Sediminitomix flava: one gene and its partner. The protein of the gene in region 2 interacts with the protein of the main gene of each other region in a pairwise test. Links are inferred from orthologs where the notes say so. Each region holds a gene or a part of one and is shown on either strand. Other genes may lie near its edges.

Region 1 (7,877 bases), on a different replicon or contig from region 2:
ATGAACGTTTTAATATTACAGAAATAAAGTTTAAAGGTGGTAAAAAAGGCTATTTCAAAAATACTCAGAACCTTGAACTTTACGCTGGAGACCCAGTAGTGGTTGATATGCAAAACGGCCACCATATCGGTCATGTTTCTTTACAAGGTGAAATTGTTCGCCTTCAAATGCTAAAGAAAAATATAGAAGAAGAAGATCCAGAAGTAAAAGAAATTCTTCGAAAAGCTACGAATAAAGATCTAGAGAAATTTGCTCGCGTTAAACAACGTGAGATGCCTACTCTTTACCGTACTAGACAAATTATACAAGATACAAAGCTTCAAATGAAGCTTTCTGATGTAGAATATCAGGCTGATAATACAAAAGCAACATTCTACTATTCTGCCGATGATCGTGTAGACTTTAGAGAACTAATTAAGATTCTTGCTTCGGAATTTAAAATCCGAGTAGAAATGCGTCAGATTAGTTTAAGACAAGAAGCTAGTAGATTAGGCGGTATTGGGTCTTGTGGTAGAGAGTTATGTTGTTCTACTTGGCTCTCAGAGTTCAAGAGTGTTACAACAATGGCTGCTCGTTATCAGAACTTGTCATTAAACCCTAGTAAACTTTCTGGGCAATGTGGTCGACTTAAGTGTTGTTTAAATTACGAATTAGAAACTTACCTAGACGCACTTATTGATATTCCTCAAATTGACAAACCAATTCGTACTCAAAGAGGAGATGCATCTCTTCAAAAAGTTGACATCTTTAAAAAAGTTCTTTGGTTTAGCTATGAGAATGAAACAACTTGGGTTCCTGTTTCTGCTGAAAGAGTTAAAGAAATTCTATCTCTAATCGATAAGGGAGTAAAAATCACTTCCCTTCAAGATGATGAAGTATTTACAAAGGAACACAAGAGTAAATTAGGAGAAGCAGTAGAGAAACTCGAAAGAAAACGTCTAATTCGTCAGAAAGCGATTCGAAAAGCTTCTAACGAACCGACAGAAGAGGATAAGCCTCAAAAGTCTGATCGACAAAGAGGACGACGCCAAAGAGGGAATGTATCTGGTTCTACTGAAAGACAAGGAACAAATAGACGTGGAGACAGAAGTACTAGACAAGATCAAAATTCTAAACGTCCAAATAGACGAAAGCCGAATGATCAAGTAACTTCTACAGACAATAAAGGTGCTGAAGCAACTCCACATCATAAAAGAAGAGCATTACCGAAGGAAAAAGTTGAAAACAAGAACACTCCTAAAAAGGTAGAACAACAGCCCGAATCAAAATCCAGACCTAAGAAATGGGGAGGTAAAGGTAATAGTCAAAAACAAGGACAAAAACCTACTCAAGCTAAGGGTAATCCTCAAAAGCAAACTCCGGAAAAGAAGGCTCCAAACAGACCTAATCGTAGAAGGAAGCCATCTAATCGAAAACCAACAGATTCAAAATAATAATACTTGCAGACTACTTATCAAAAAGTAGTCTGCTTGCTTTATCATATAAAAACATGAAACTTTTTTATTTCCTAAGCCTAGCACTTCTTCCTTTTCTTTATGCATGTGATTCCACTATTGAAAAAGAAGAATACACAAACTTTGATAATAACATTTGGGAATATGACTCTATTTCTTCATTTGAGTTTAAGGTAAATGAAGTCAACAGAAGCCATAATCTTTTATTCAACATCCGTTATTCACTTGAGTACCCTCATTACAACCTCTTTGTAATTTATGATCTCATAAAAGGGCAAGATACTCTAAGTAATAATGAAATGACGGAGTTTAACTTAATGCACCCTCAGAAAGGAGCTCCATTTGGAGAAAGTAGTGAAGTATTAGGAAATGGCATAGCCATTTACACTCTTCAACTTCCCCTTCAACAAAACATTAAATTAGACACTGGAACATATCAACTTAATTTAAAACACTATATGCGTCCAGATTCACTAAACGGTGTACAAGCAATAGGATATAGAATTGAATATGCTGAATAATAAAAAAGGATTACTTCATTCAATGAAGTAATCCTTCTTTAATTTCTAGAGCTTTTAGTTTAAGCTGTCAAAGCAACAATTCCGATTTGAACAAACCCGATAATAAAACCTAGAATAGCTCCCATCAACTCAATAAACTTAAGTTCTTTCTTAATCACAGACATCAGAAGGTCTTCCAACTTTTGATCTGAGAAATCAAGAACTCTCTTCTCTACCATATCTTCAATATCAACCTCTTCTACTTTCTGAGTAACCGAATTCATCATTTGAGGAATCATCTCATCAAGCATAGTCTCTAGGCGCTCATGTATCTGATCTTTAATCTTATCGCCTCCAAACATCATTAGAAGAGCTCCTCCACCATTTTGTGTAACCATTTCATCGATGTATTCCATTATACGCTCTAATATTGATTTTTTGAGGCTGGCTCTATTCTCAGGAGTATCTAATTTATCAGCTATCATTTCTGGAGAGAATAAGTCTCTCGCGACAATTCCTCCTAACCTTTTAGCCAATGTTGGCTTTCTTTTAGGAAAAATACCTTGTACAGGGTATCCAAGAACATAAACTGCTTTTCTTGGTCTAAATAACATCTTAATGGCTACATAATTTGTCACCCAACCAATAGCTGCTGAAATAAAAGGAATAATATATATTGTAAAATTCATTGTATTTGTATTTTCTCTTGACTAAAAAGATTTTAAAGCTTCATATAACTTCACTGTAGGTAATCCCATTACTGTAAAATATGAGCCTTTAATTTCAGTAATTCCTGTTAAACCAATCCACTCTTGTATACCATAAGCTCCCGCTTTATCATATGGCTTGTAGTTTTCAATATAATATTTGATCTCGTCCTCTGAAAGCGATCTAAAGGTTACTGTCGTTGAATCGGAAAAACTTACTTCTTTATCTTTAGACATCAAACAAACCCCTGTAGTTACATCATGAGATTTACCCGAAAGTTTTTGTATCATTTCAAAAGCTTCTTCCGCATCTTTTGGCTTTCCCAAAATTTCGTCTTCTACAATAACCGTCGTATCTGAAGTAACTACTAACTCAATTTCCTCTAACTCATTTTTAAAAGGAGATGCTTTCAACACAGCCAAATATTCTGCAACCTTAGCTGCCTCTAAATCTTTAGGGTAAACTTCTTCTGTTGGTTTTGTTCTCACTTCAAAGGTAAATCCCATTTCTTGAAGCAATTGTTTTCTTCTAGGAGAGTTTGAAGCTAATATTATTTTTTTTCCAATATCCATACTTAAAAATCACAATAAAATGCAGATAAAATTAGCAGATGATAAACTTATTGCCAACCGAAATGAGTACTAAGTTATCGAATCTTTATAAGAATAAACCTTAGAGAAAATCATTCCTCTGAAAAAGGATTGACTCGCAATGATTTGTAAGTTTACATCATCAAAAAGCGACTCCCAATTAGGAAATTGATTTCGTCTTAAACTTGTAAAAAGTTTAAAAAAACGATGCATAAATAATGAAAATACTCTTTGCCAGTATGAATCTAAAGAACTGTAGACTAGTTGAAAATCTGATACGAACCAAAATCCTCTAGGTTTCAATAAATTTAGAATTTGACTTTTCCAGCCTTGAAGTTCTTCATTTGTAAAAAGGTCAAGAAAAAAGTTAGTTATAATTACATCAAACTGAACATTGGAGGCAAATAACAAAGAATCTGAATGTATAAATTCAATATATTCATGATTCAATTTTGAAACATTTCGTTGTTCAGACAATTTTATCATCTCAGAAGAGGCTTCGACATAAATTAATTTAGAAGGTTTTATTCTTTTGAAAATCTCTTCTAATATCCAACCTGTACCACCTCCAACTATTAAAACTTTATCACCATCCTCTAATTTATCTAGAAAAGCTACTTGTGCTTTATGGATAGATTTCCCAAAAACTAAAGAGACTAATTTATCATAGATGAAAGCGATTCGATCGTATTCATTAAGCATGAATTAACAATTTGATTATAAAAAAAGAGTCACCTTAAAACGCATTAAGATGACTCTATTCTTTTTATTTAAAAAAACCTATGGAATCCATTTGATTTCATTGAATTTCGGTTTTCTCTTTTCAAGGAAAGCATCTCTACCTTCTTTCGCTTCATCAGTCATATAAGCCAAACGAGTTGCTTCTCCTGCAAACACTTGCTGACCAACCATACCATCATCTGTAGCGTTGAATGCAAACTTCAACATTTTGATAGCTGTTGGGGACTTCATCAAGATTTCTTGCGCCCACTCATAAGCGGTATCTTCAAGTTCTTCGTGTGGAATAACAGCATTTACCATACCCATTTCGTAAGCCTCTTGAGCAGAGTAATTTCTACCTAAGAAGAAAATTTCACGAGCACGCTTCTGACCAACCATTTTAGCCAAATATGCAGAACCATAACCACCATCGAAACTTGCTACATCAGCATCTGTCTGCTTAAAGATTGCATGTTCTTTACTCGCCAAAGTCATATCACATACTACATGCAAACTATGACCACCACCTACTGCCCAACCAGGAACAACAGCAATAACTACTTTAGGCATAAAACGAATCAGACGTTGTACCTCAAGAATGTTAAGACGAGGCATTCCGTCATCATCAACATAACCTTGGTGTCCTCTTGCATTTTGATCTCCACCACTACAGAATGAATATCCACCATCTTTTGTAGAAGGGCCTTCTGCTGAAAGCAAAACTACACCAATAGAAGTATCTTCTCTAGCATCTAGAAAAGCTTGATAAAGTTCTGCTACTGTTTTAGGACGGAATGCATTACGCACGTTCGGACGGTTAAAAGCAATACGAGCTACCCCGTTTGCTTTCTTATAGGTAATATCTTCGAATTCCTTTACGGTTTTCCAATCTATCTTGCTCATCTTTTTATCATTAAAGTAATACAGTTTCAAAACTACATTTCTCATTGAAAAAGATGATACAAATTGAGAAATATTTTTCAGATCAAATACAAACTTCACTTCATCAATTAGAAAATGAAGACACTGATTAAAATTTATTAAAATCTGAAACGGTTGTTTTCACAAACAATTACAAAGAAAAAAAGACCAACACAAAGTGTCAGCCTTTTCTCATTTAACCTAATTTATTAACCCATTATCAATCAAAAAATTCTTGCGCAACGAATCGTTGCATATATATCTTTATTGTATTATTCTTTCTCGTTTTTGTACATTACAAATATATAGAATTCGAGTTAATAAAGTCAAATATTCTACAAATATTATTTACATTTTTTTGAATATTTTAAACACACTAAGTTTAAAAAACTACTAATCAACATTTTAACCGATAAAAAATCCTTAAAAAGGTTAATAACACAACACTAGTAGATCAAAGTAAAGATGAACGTAGTTCATTCTATTTCAAAGACAAAAATACTGAAAATGAACTCATTACTAGTTTTCATTACAGCTTATTATGTATAATTCACAAAAAAGGCAAGTCAATAAAAATTGACTTGCCTTAAGACTCAAAGAGAATCTAAATTTATTTTTGAGCTTCCACCCATTTACGAGCATTTACGAATGCTTCGATCCATGGAGAAACTTCATCTTGTCTATCTGATGGATAATGTGCCCAGTTCCAAGGGAAGATTGCTCTTTCCAAGTGTGGCATCATTACCAAGTGACGTCCGTCTGCCGAACAAAGAGCTGCTGCATTGTAGTCAGAACCGTTAGGGTTTGCAGGATATGCTTCATAACCATAAGTACCAACAATGTTGTATTCGCTAGCCTCTTTTGGCAATTGGAATTTACCTTCACCGTGTGCAATCCAAACACCTAGACGAGTACCACTCAATGAATTGAACATCACAGAATTATTTTCTGGGATTTCCATGTTCAAGAAATTAGACTCGAATTTGTACGATTCGTTATGTAACATCTTAGGCTTCTCATCATGGTCTGGCGTTACCAAACCAAGCTCTACCATAACTTGACAACCGTTACATACACCCAAACTCAATGTATCAGGACGAGCATAGAAGTTGTCTAGTGCTGCTTTAGCTTTCTCATTGAACAAGAAGGCTCCAGCCCAACCTTTTGCTGAACCAAGAACATCTGAGTTCGAGAATCCACCTACAAAGACAATCATGTTTACATCTGACAAGTCTTCTCTACCAGAGATCAAATCTGTCATATGAACGTCTTTTACATCAAATCCTGCAAGGTGTAAAGAGTAAGCCATCTCACGATCACCATTTACTCCTTTTTCACGAATAATAGCTGCTTTAGCACCTGTTTTCGTTTTACGATCAGGATCAATGCCCAAATCTTTCAACTTACCAGAGAATCCTTCTGGGAAAGTATAGTGAAGTGCTTGGTGCTTGTAGTTATCAAAACGCTCTCTTGCTTTCTCTTCACCTGATTGTTGTTGGTCAAGGAAATAAGATGTTTTGAACCAAGTATCACGAAGCATTGGGATGTTGAAGTCAAGCGTCTCACCATTCAATGCAATTTTCACATCGTCAGAAGCAACAGCTTTACCAATTACTGTAAAGTCAACGCCATTTGCAGAAAGAGCCGCTTCAGTAGCTTTCACATCATTCACTTGAAGTACGATACCCGCTTTTTCAGCAAATAACAATTTGATGATATCAGCTTCTCCCATTTCTGAAAGATCAAGCTCCATACCTACGTTTGTAGATGGGAAACACATTTCCAACAAAGCAGTAATCAAACCACCTGCTGAGATATCGTGACCAGCCACTACATTTCCTTCCTCGATCAAAGCTTGAACAGTATTGAATGCCGATTTGAAATAAGCAGCACTATTTACTGTCGGAACTTCTTGACCAATTTTATTTACAACTTGAGCGAATGAAGAACCGCCAAGTTTAAATCCGTCTTGTGAGAAATCTACATAAACTAATGTAGCTCCTTCTTTTGCATCTGGAGTAACGATTTTCTTAAGGTCAGTTACTTCACCTACTGATGAAATGATCACTGTACCCGGAGAATAAACCGTATCACCTTCATATTTCTGAGTCATTGAAAGTGAATCTTTACCCGTTGGGATATTGATTCCTAATTCACATGCAAAATCAGAAACAGCTTCAACAGCTTTATACAAACGCGCATCTTCGCCTTCGTTTTTACAAGGCCACATCCAGTTTGCTGAAAGTGAAACCCCTGCCAATTTATCATCGATTGGAGCAAAAACAAGGTTAGTCAATGCTTCAGCGATAGCCATTCTTGAACCTGCAGCAGGATCAATCATAGCCGCAACAGGTGCATGACCAACAGAAGTTGCAATACCACCAGTTCCTCTGTAATCGATAGCCATTGCAGAAACATCTGAAAGTGGCAATTGAAGCTCACCCACACATTGTTGCTGTGCTACACGACCAGTTACCGAACGGTCAACTTTGTTTGTCAACCAATCTTTTGAAGCTACAGCTTCTAACTGAAGAACATCTTCTAGGTATTCGTAGATTTTAGCTTTATCATATGCTACTTCTTCGAATTTTTCATCTTTAGAAGCATCATTCATGATCGTTTTAGGAGGATTACCGAACATATCTGACAGTTTCCAGTCGATAGGGTTTTGCGCTCCTGTTTTATCTTCAAATTTGAAATGCATATCACCAGTCACCTCTCCTACTACATACATAGGAGCACGCTCACGCTCTGCGATTGCTTTCAATTTGTCTACATTCTCAGCTTTCATTACCAATCCCATACGCTCTTGAGATTCGTTACCTACGATTTCTTTTCCAGAAAGTGTAGGATCTCCCACTGGTAATGATCTTAAATCAATTGTTCCTCCTGTATCTTCTACAAGCTCAGAAAGACAGTTCAAGTGTCCACCTGCACCGTGATCGTGGATAGAAACAATTAGGTTTTCATCTGCTTCAGCCATT
Region 2 (7,878 bases):
CCTCCCATACCTTTCACCATCTTCCCAGGGATTTTCCAATTGGCAATATCTCCATTCTCAGAAACTTCCATTGCGCCTAAAATGGTCAGATCAATATGTCCCCCTCTAATCATCGCAAAGCTTTCAGCAGAACTAAATAGGCTAGAGCCAGCCAACATACTTACTGTTTGCTTTCCTGCGTTGATCAAATCAGCATCAACTTCATCTTCTGTGGGAAAAGGACCGATGCCTAACAATCCATTTTCAGATTGTAATACGACATCAATATCAGATGGGATATAGTTTGCTACAAGAGTCGGGATACCAATACCTAAATTGACATAAAAGCCATCCTCAAGCTCTTTCGCTATTCGTTTAGCAATTCCGTGTTTATCTAGCATGTTGTTGTTTGTGGTTTTTGAGTCTCTATTGACAGCCTCCTCAAGCTGAATAGTAACTTATTACAATAAGTTAAAACTTAAATCCACAGAATACAAGTATTTTACTAATTCTCTGAAGGAACACTCTTTTCTAAACGGATAATATTATCCCACATTAACTGAGGCACGGTGACAGTTTCCCCCAAATTAAAATCGTAATGGATGATTGAAGAACTAAAGAAAGCGACCAAAGTATTGAACTTGGTACTATAAAATTTGGAGATCATCTTAATTCTCTGATCATCAAACTCCTTTACTTTAATCCCTACTTTCACCTGATCTGGAAAAGTGACAGGATAGACAAAGTTTGATTCCATAGAAGCCACCATCAAACCTTGGTTTTTGTGTTCTTCATCGGAAGTTTGGAGTCTTCTAAAATATTCTTGTTGGGCTGTCTCAAACCATTTAATGTAGGTTGAATGATTGAGATGTTGGTGTGCATTCAAATCTCCCCAAATGACAGGAAACTCTAACCAGATTGGAAATTCTGAAGGAATAAGTGCTGTTGATTTCATGTTGTTTTGATTGTACCTATACTGATGCAATCAAAAAACAGAAAGAGATTGTTCCCAAAACGGAAACAATCTCTTTTTTATTTCTAGTAATATTTCTTTTCAGAAAGGTAATTTTTCACATAATCTGTGACTCCTTCCTCCAAAGTATGGAAGGCTTTATCGTATCCGATACTTCTTAACTTAGACATATCTGCCTCAGTGAAATATTGGTATTTGTCACGAATATCTTCAGGAGTATCTCTAAATGAAATATTCTCTGCTTTATCCATTGCTGCAAAAGTAGCTTTTGTAAGGTCTAAGAACGTACGTGCTGTTCCTGTACCCAAGTTGTAAAGTCCTGAGTTCTTACGGTGATGCATCAAGAACATCATCACTTCCACTACATCTTTTACATAAACAAAGTCTCTTGACTGATGTCCATCTGCAATTCCTTCTTTGTGCGAACGGAACAATTGCATTCCTTCAGTCTCTCCGATTTGTTTGTGAGCGTGCATAATCACAGATGCCATACGTCCTTTATGGTACTCATTAGGTCCGTATACATTAAAGAACTTCAAGCCTGCCCAGAAGAAAGGTTTCTTCTCTTCTTTCATTGCCCACTTATCAAAATCATTCTTAGAGACACCATAAGGGTTTAATGGTTGTAATTGCTCAATGATGTCCTCACTGTCAACGTAACCATGCTCACCTAATCCATAGGTTGCAGCCGAAGAAGCATATACCACAGGAATGGCATGTTCACAACATGCTTTCCAAACTTTTTTCGTGTATTCTGTATTTAGGTGGTTCAACACGTCCATATCGAACTCAGCCGTGTTTGTACGAGCCCCCATGTGGAAGATAAATTCAACCTCTAGGTGATTTTTATCTAACCAATCAAAGAAATCTTCACGATCTACTTTTTCAATAATTCTTTTGCCATCCAGATTTTTATTTTTTTCTGGATTAGAGAAATCATCAACTGCAACCACGTGGTTGAAGTTATCCTCATTCAAGCGGCTGACCATACAGCTCCCAATGAAGCCTGCTGCTCCCGTTACTACAATCATTATTTAAGAATTTATAAAGTCGATCAAATGAATTTGAGGGCAAAGTTAATTATTTCAAAGAAAGAAATAACTTCTAAGTGATTAGATTTTAGGAATGTTTTGTGAGATCAAATCTTGCGTTTGAAGCCACTGCAATCCGATAATTGTCTTGGCATCGTGTATTTGCCCTTCTTCAAGCATTTTATAAAGGGTCTTTTTATCATAAAATTCCAAGGCAATATCTTCATATTCACAATCCAATCCACCGCCTTCTTCTATTTTAGATGCATTGTCTACTTCTATATAGAATAAATGGACTTTCTCATAAGTATTGCCTGGTGTAGAAAAGAAAGAACAAATGAACTCCGTCTTCTGAGCTTTATACCCAGTTTCTTCCAAGACTTCTCGTTCAATGGCTTCAAATTTACTTTCTCCTTTATCCAAAATTCCAGCTACGGTTTCTGTAAGCCAAGCATTTCCACTTTGCATGATTGGGAAACGAAATTGCCTTACCAAAACCACTTTCTGTAAATCCTTGTGCCAAAGAATTGCGGTTACGGCTTCTCCTCTATCGTTAAAAATACGAGTTATGGTATCTGTCATCCCTCCATCAAACTTCTCATGACGAAGCGTCCCTTTTCTGATCTTAAGAAAATCGTCATAGACGGTTTCTTCTGACAGAATCTCTACTTTTTGAGGATGTTTATTGATTTTTTTTCCTTTTAGGTACATGATTTCAAGGTATCTGATACTCAGTTTATAAACAAAACTTAAAGCAAAAGGATATAATCATGTATCTGATTTCTTGATAGAAAGGAAGTTATTCTTAGAATTTTAGTGCAATGGTTGTCGAATAATCACAGTTTTGTCAGATGGCGTCTTTCCCAAATAGATTTCATGGTGAAATTCCTTTGGTCGTCGTCCCAATTGACGGATGTAACGAAACATTTCTCCTATCGGAATATCTGTATTACTAGACATATGCCCTTTACCTAACATCTGAACACAATCACCATCTTCATATTCAAAAATACTGATCCCATTTACAGAAGAAGTATTCCCATCGCTATGATAGCTCTGAAATAAAGAAATAAGAGAATCTTTAAATTTTAGAGGAATTCGTAAAAGTAGTTTCCATGCCCAACGCGTATGGAGTTGACTTTTATCTTTAGCACTCTGATCTAACTCCCAAAGAGTCTCTAGCCTTGGGATACTAAATGAAATCTGATGTTCTTTGAGGGCGTAGTTTGCAAATTCCTGTGCAAATTCTAGAAGCAATTTAGATTTTGATTGAAATTCATTATGGTCAGGCTCACCAATTCCATTGATACTCAGGTATAATTTTTTATCAAAGGAAATAAATTCCGGGGTATTCTTAGCATTGTAATAATTAGGATCTATAGCTTCTATATCAAGCATGATAAGGATTGGTTTCTTCTTGAAATTAAAAAATAGTGATTTTAAAAAAACAGTTCCATCAAATAATAGGTGATTTCTCTAAATCTTAAAAATTTGTTATGAAATATTTATAACTAACTCTTTGAATCTCACTCTAAGATTATCTTACTTTTGCTAAAGGAAGGTATGTGATATCTTAATTTACCTTACCGCTTTTTTGTTTCTCATTTCCTCATATATTTAGTCTATGAAAAAATTAGTAAGCATTATTTCTTTCATTAGTTTTATTTTATTGAGTGCCTATACTCCTATCGACTCTTTTGACAAACCTGTTGTATTGTTGAAAGTTACCGTTTTAGATGAGACGGGTAATACTCAAAAAAATGCTAAGATCAGATTATATGAATCTTTGACTGACTTTCAATTTGATGATAATGTAGTCGTAGAAGGAACGACTAACGATAAAGGGAAAGCCACATTCAAAGGTCTTGCACCAAAGAGTTATTTTGTAAAAGCTTGGAAAGGTAATAAAGTTTCTCCAGAAGCTGGATTAAAAACTAAGAAGTTACAAAAGAATAATTTGAATAAGATAAATGTGATCATTTCAGAAGCTAATGAAATGGCAATTCCAAAAGTGAAGAAAGAAGGTAAATAATAGACCTTAGACTTCTAAAACAAAGAGCCTTACAAATCATTGTAGGGCTTTTTTTATTTGCCATTGCATTATTTCTACTCCGAGTAAAACAAATCAAACTATATTCTAAGATAAATAGACTGAAATTAGCACTACAAGAAACATCTCTCTATACTTACGACATCTAAAGGTTCATCAAATCACTATTACTTGTCCAAAAATCTCAGATATATAGATCGAAAAATCATTGCAGAAGGACTCAAGCTAAAATTAAGCAAAGCTGAGATTGCAGACACCTTGAAGGTCTCTGTGACTACCATCTACCGAGAATTGAACCGAAACACCCGTAAATCTGGTACTTACGATCCAAAATATGCCCACAAATTAGCATTAGCCCGTAAAAAACGGGTAGGAAGCATTGCCAAGAAAAAGTCTGTACAGACAAAAAAGAAAGCTTATACACTTTATGCTGATCGTCGTTTGATAAAATGGTTTTCGGACACGACAGAAGGAAGAAAACCTAAAAACACTTTTCTTACTCCTTTAAAATGGGGAAGTGCGTATCAGGTTATACTTTCAAAGAAAGTATTCCATTTCTACAACGATTTCGCATTATTCGCCTTACTCTATTATCATGAAGGTTGGAACTTCCCAACAATCATTGATGTACTTTACAGTTCATTTCTACCCCATCTAACATCCAACTCAACTTTTGTTTCAAGTACAAAAGCCTTCACTCCTATAAACTTTATCCAAAAAAATACAGCTGCTTAATCCTATTCTCCCATTTTTTTAATTGCTCAATTGGAAAAGTCACTACACCTATGATCGGAAATTGAAAATGCTTCAATTTTGCAGCCTCAAGAGGTTAATTCTAACTTAGAAAACCTTCATCTTTTTGAGCTTAGTTTCTTTTTTGCATTTGCTCACGAATTGTATTTGATCTTCAATTTTAACTAAATGGACTTCTATTCACCTATAAAGTTCATTAATCAAAAAAACGTGTAAAACTAAAAAAGCATCAAGCTACAAAAGCCCAATGCTAATAAATTTCACCCTAGTATAAATCTGTGACGTTATAGTAGGGCTAACATTACGAAGTTTAGAGAGTTGATTATTCCTCATCTTGATCACTCAATTAGTGCTAGAACGCCAAACTGCAGCTTTGAATCCTATAGGTTTAACTTGGGATATTAATTTTTGAAAATGCCTTTAGTCATTCTACAAGTCTGTTGAGATGCTCAACTGAACCAATTGTTCCAATATTTGCTTTTCTAATTCTTGCGTGTCTATCTGTTGTCCCATTCGTCCTCTGTTCACTGCTATATGCCCCATAAACACTCCTCCTTTTGCTCGAACTGAATCTGCAAAATCGTCAATATACTGTTGCTCAAATTTACTATTGTAAGTATTGAATAATATGACCTTGGTTCCTCTCAAATCATTTGATCTAATGAACTCCCAAATAGGTGGTGCGGGACTATACCACCAAATAGGGGATCCTATATAAAGCGTGTCTATTGTATTGAAATCAACAGGATTGTAATTAATTTCCGCTTTTTGCTTTCGTGCATCTTGATTGGCATTTATCCAACCATTGAGTCCAATCTTATAGTTTTCAGCTTCAATAGGAAGAAGCATTGCTTTTTTATGCTTTGCAATAGTCTTGGCTGCTACCTCTGTATTCTTGGATCGACTAAAATAAGCGACAACAGTTTTTGAACCGTTTGTATTTTCTTGAAAGGGGAAAAGCGCATTGTCCTTATATTGCTTATGTTCAGTACTTACAACGAATACTGCAAAACCAACAAGGGATAACAATAATGTTCCAATTAGTCCGAGGAGAATGTAAATCACTTTCTTTTTCACTGTCTAAAACAATACTTTATATTACTCAAATCAAGCCACGTTTGATCATATCTATGTGCATTAACAACACCATATTTCTGCTTGTTCATTAATCCAGTACAGGGACAAGTTCCATAGTTCTTTCCATAAAACGTTTTCCTGTCATTTTATGAGCAATTTCAGGATAATGATTCAGACGTGTATCATATTTTTCGATATACGCCCTATTGATTTCCTCTCCCAAAGCTTCTAGATCATCAGGAATAATTCCTTTTACTCGAATCTCAATTTGCCCACATTTGATATGCCCCTTTGGATCATTTTGAAAGCTGGTATACCAGCTTCGTTCAGCAAAAGCGTACTGCCTACAGAATATTCTATTATAAGCCACCACTAGCCAAATATCATTGAATCTATGTATTTCCCCTGCCTTAATTTGAGGAGTTTTGGTCTCATGAACCAAATTTAGGATTTCATTCTTTGTCATGTTCATTCCCTTTAAGAATTAGCTATGGTCTAGTTGCTATTACCTTCAACTCCAGTGTCCGCGCCATCCTTTCTGCTTCGATCATTTGTTTGGCAATTTCGGGATGATCTCCATCTCCATACTTTTGTATATAAGCTGTATTGATTTTCTCATTGATAGCATCGAGATCATCAGGTATTATACCTTCAATTTGATAGAACTTATCGCCACATTGTATCGCTCCCTTTTTATCTTCCAAAAACTTATAATACCAACCCTTTGGATCGCCTAGCCATGACCTTGAAAAAATTCTATCGTCTACAACGACCATCCACATGTCAATAAATGGGTGGGTGTCACCCTGTCTGATGGTGGTAATGGGTGTGGCATTAATACAATTTATAAGATCTACATAGTCTTGATCTGCAATACTATGGATCTTGTTTTGCTGTGCATAAGAAAATTCCCCCATCAGTATTGACAGAGGAAAAATCATAATCAGTATTTTAAAGGCTTTCATTAAATAATTGATGAATTTTATCAATAGCTATGCTTACTGCTTCCTCAACATGATATAAATCGATATGCGATGCACCCTCTACGATGAATAACTCACCTCTTCCTTCATTGGTGTAGCTAATCGCTTCGTCACTAAGTGGACCAGTCAGTGCGATTTCACCCCTGATAGCAAGTAATGGACGATCATTCAGGTATTTTAGCATCGGATTCACATTCATCATATATCGAATGTCTATGGATTGTGCGTCTCTGTAATCACCATTGGTCACTTTATACCATCCACGATTACCACCTTCTCTGTAATAGTGACTGGCTTGCTTCCAAAATTGATTTCTTGTTTCCCATTGGCTTTGATCTTCTGCAAAATCCGTTTCACCATACCAAGCATCTACATATTGCTCCTCATTAGTAAGGTAATAATGCTTACGTGCTTTAATGGACGTCTCCAGCATTTCATCAAAGGGTAATGCGCCTGCAGTAGTTACCCAGCCCGCAAAATCAAAAATTCCTGATACCGTGGCGACTTTTTTGATTCGTGGATCAAAAGCGGCAGCATAAGCTACATAGCCTGCCCCAGAACAAATCCCTAATCCTACAATGTTATCTTCATCCACACTCTGAAGACAGCTTAAAAAAGTCACTGCATTTTTAATATCATAAACCTTCATGAAAGGGTCTTCACGGTATCTAGGCGTTCCTTCACTTTCTCCAAAAGTTCTGTGGTCAAATGATAGCGCGATATACCCTAGGCTAGCGAGCCTTTCAGCATATAAACCTGTCGATTGCTCTTTTACTGCTCCTGCTGGTGTTGCAGTCACGATAGTCGTATACTTTTTCGTTGCATCAAAATTTGCTGGAGTGAATAAATTACCTTGTAACTTATAGCCTTCACTCATAAACCAAACTGGATTTTTTCCAGCCTTTAATGCTGTGGAGTATTTGATTCCAAAATTCTTCATTGCTACTTTTTTAAAATTTGTTTCTGCAAAACTATAGTGTAGCTGAATCTTGAAAAGATACTTTTTCGGAGATTATGGGTAAAAATTAGAGA

The links.
Region 1: the proteins of rfaD (region 2) and BC781_RS07595 interact in binary tests that used the Escherichia coli proteins (3 or more experiments, as listed by UniProt). The link is inferred for Sediminitomix flava from one-to-one orthologs.

The regions. Positions count from the first base shown.
Region 1 is NZ_QGDO01000002.1:58,088-65,964, forward strand. The notes cover bases 2,955-5,765. They hold BC781_RS07595 (1,4-dihydroxy-2-naphthoyl-CoA synthase), read right to left. Parts: upstream 4,876-5,765; coding sequence 4,033-4,875; downstream 2,955-4,032. Other genes in these bases: BC781_RS07585 (Maf family nucleotide pyrophosphatase), read right to left, coding at 2,955-3,234; BC781_RS07590 (class I SAM-dependent methyltransferase), read right to left, coding at 3,304-3,954; purL (phosphoribosylformylglycinamidine synthase), read right to left, coding at 5,504-5,765. In the rest of the region: BC781_RS07570 (PSP1 domain-containing protein), read left to right, coding at 1-1,433; BC781_RS07575 (gliding motility lipoprotein GldH), read left to right, coding at 1,490-1,975; BC781_RS07580 (DUF445 domain-containing protein), read right to left, coding at 2,035-2,643; more of BC781_RS07585, read right to left, coding at 2,665-2,954; more of purL, read right to left, coding at 5,766-7,877. UniProt on the Escherichia coli protein: Converts o-succinylbenzoyl-CoA (OSB-CoA) to 1,4-dihydroxy-2-naphthoyl-CoA (DHNA-CoA).
Region 2 is NZ_QGDO01000001.1:1,024,863-1,032,740, forward strand. Bases 1-2,812 are described here. They hold rfaD (ADP-glyceromanno-heptose 6-epimerase), read right to left. Parts: upstream 1,984-2,812; coding sequence 1,018-1,983; downstream 1-1,017. Other genes in these bases: BC781_RS03900 (3-oxoacid CoA-transferase subunit B), read right to left, coding at 1-380; BC781_RS03905 (acyl-CoA thioesterase), read right to left, coding at 485-934; BC781_RS03915 (NUDIX domain-containing protein), read right to left, coding at 2,065-2,694; BC781_RS03920 (hypothetical protein), read right to left, coding at 2,797-2,812. Outside these bases: more of BC781_RS03920, read right to left, coding at 2,813-3,381; BC781_RS03925 (carboxypeptidase-like regulatory domain-containing protein), read left to right, coding at 3,608-4,015; BC781_RS03930 (helix-turn-helix domain-containing protein), read left to right, coding at 4,205-4,768; BC781_RS03935 (flavodoxin family protein), read right to left, coding at 5,216-5,863; BC781_RS03940 (DUF2255 family protein), read right to left, coding at 5,952-6,329; BC781_RS03945 (DUF2255 family protein), read right to left, coding at 6,352-6,828; BC781_RS03950 (alpha/beta hydrolase), read right to left, coding at 6,815-7,786. UniProt on the Escherichia coli protein: Catalyzes the interconversion between ADP-D-glycero-beta-D-manno-heptose and ADP-L-glycero-beta-D-manno-heptose via an epimerization at carbon 6 of the heptose.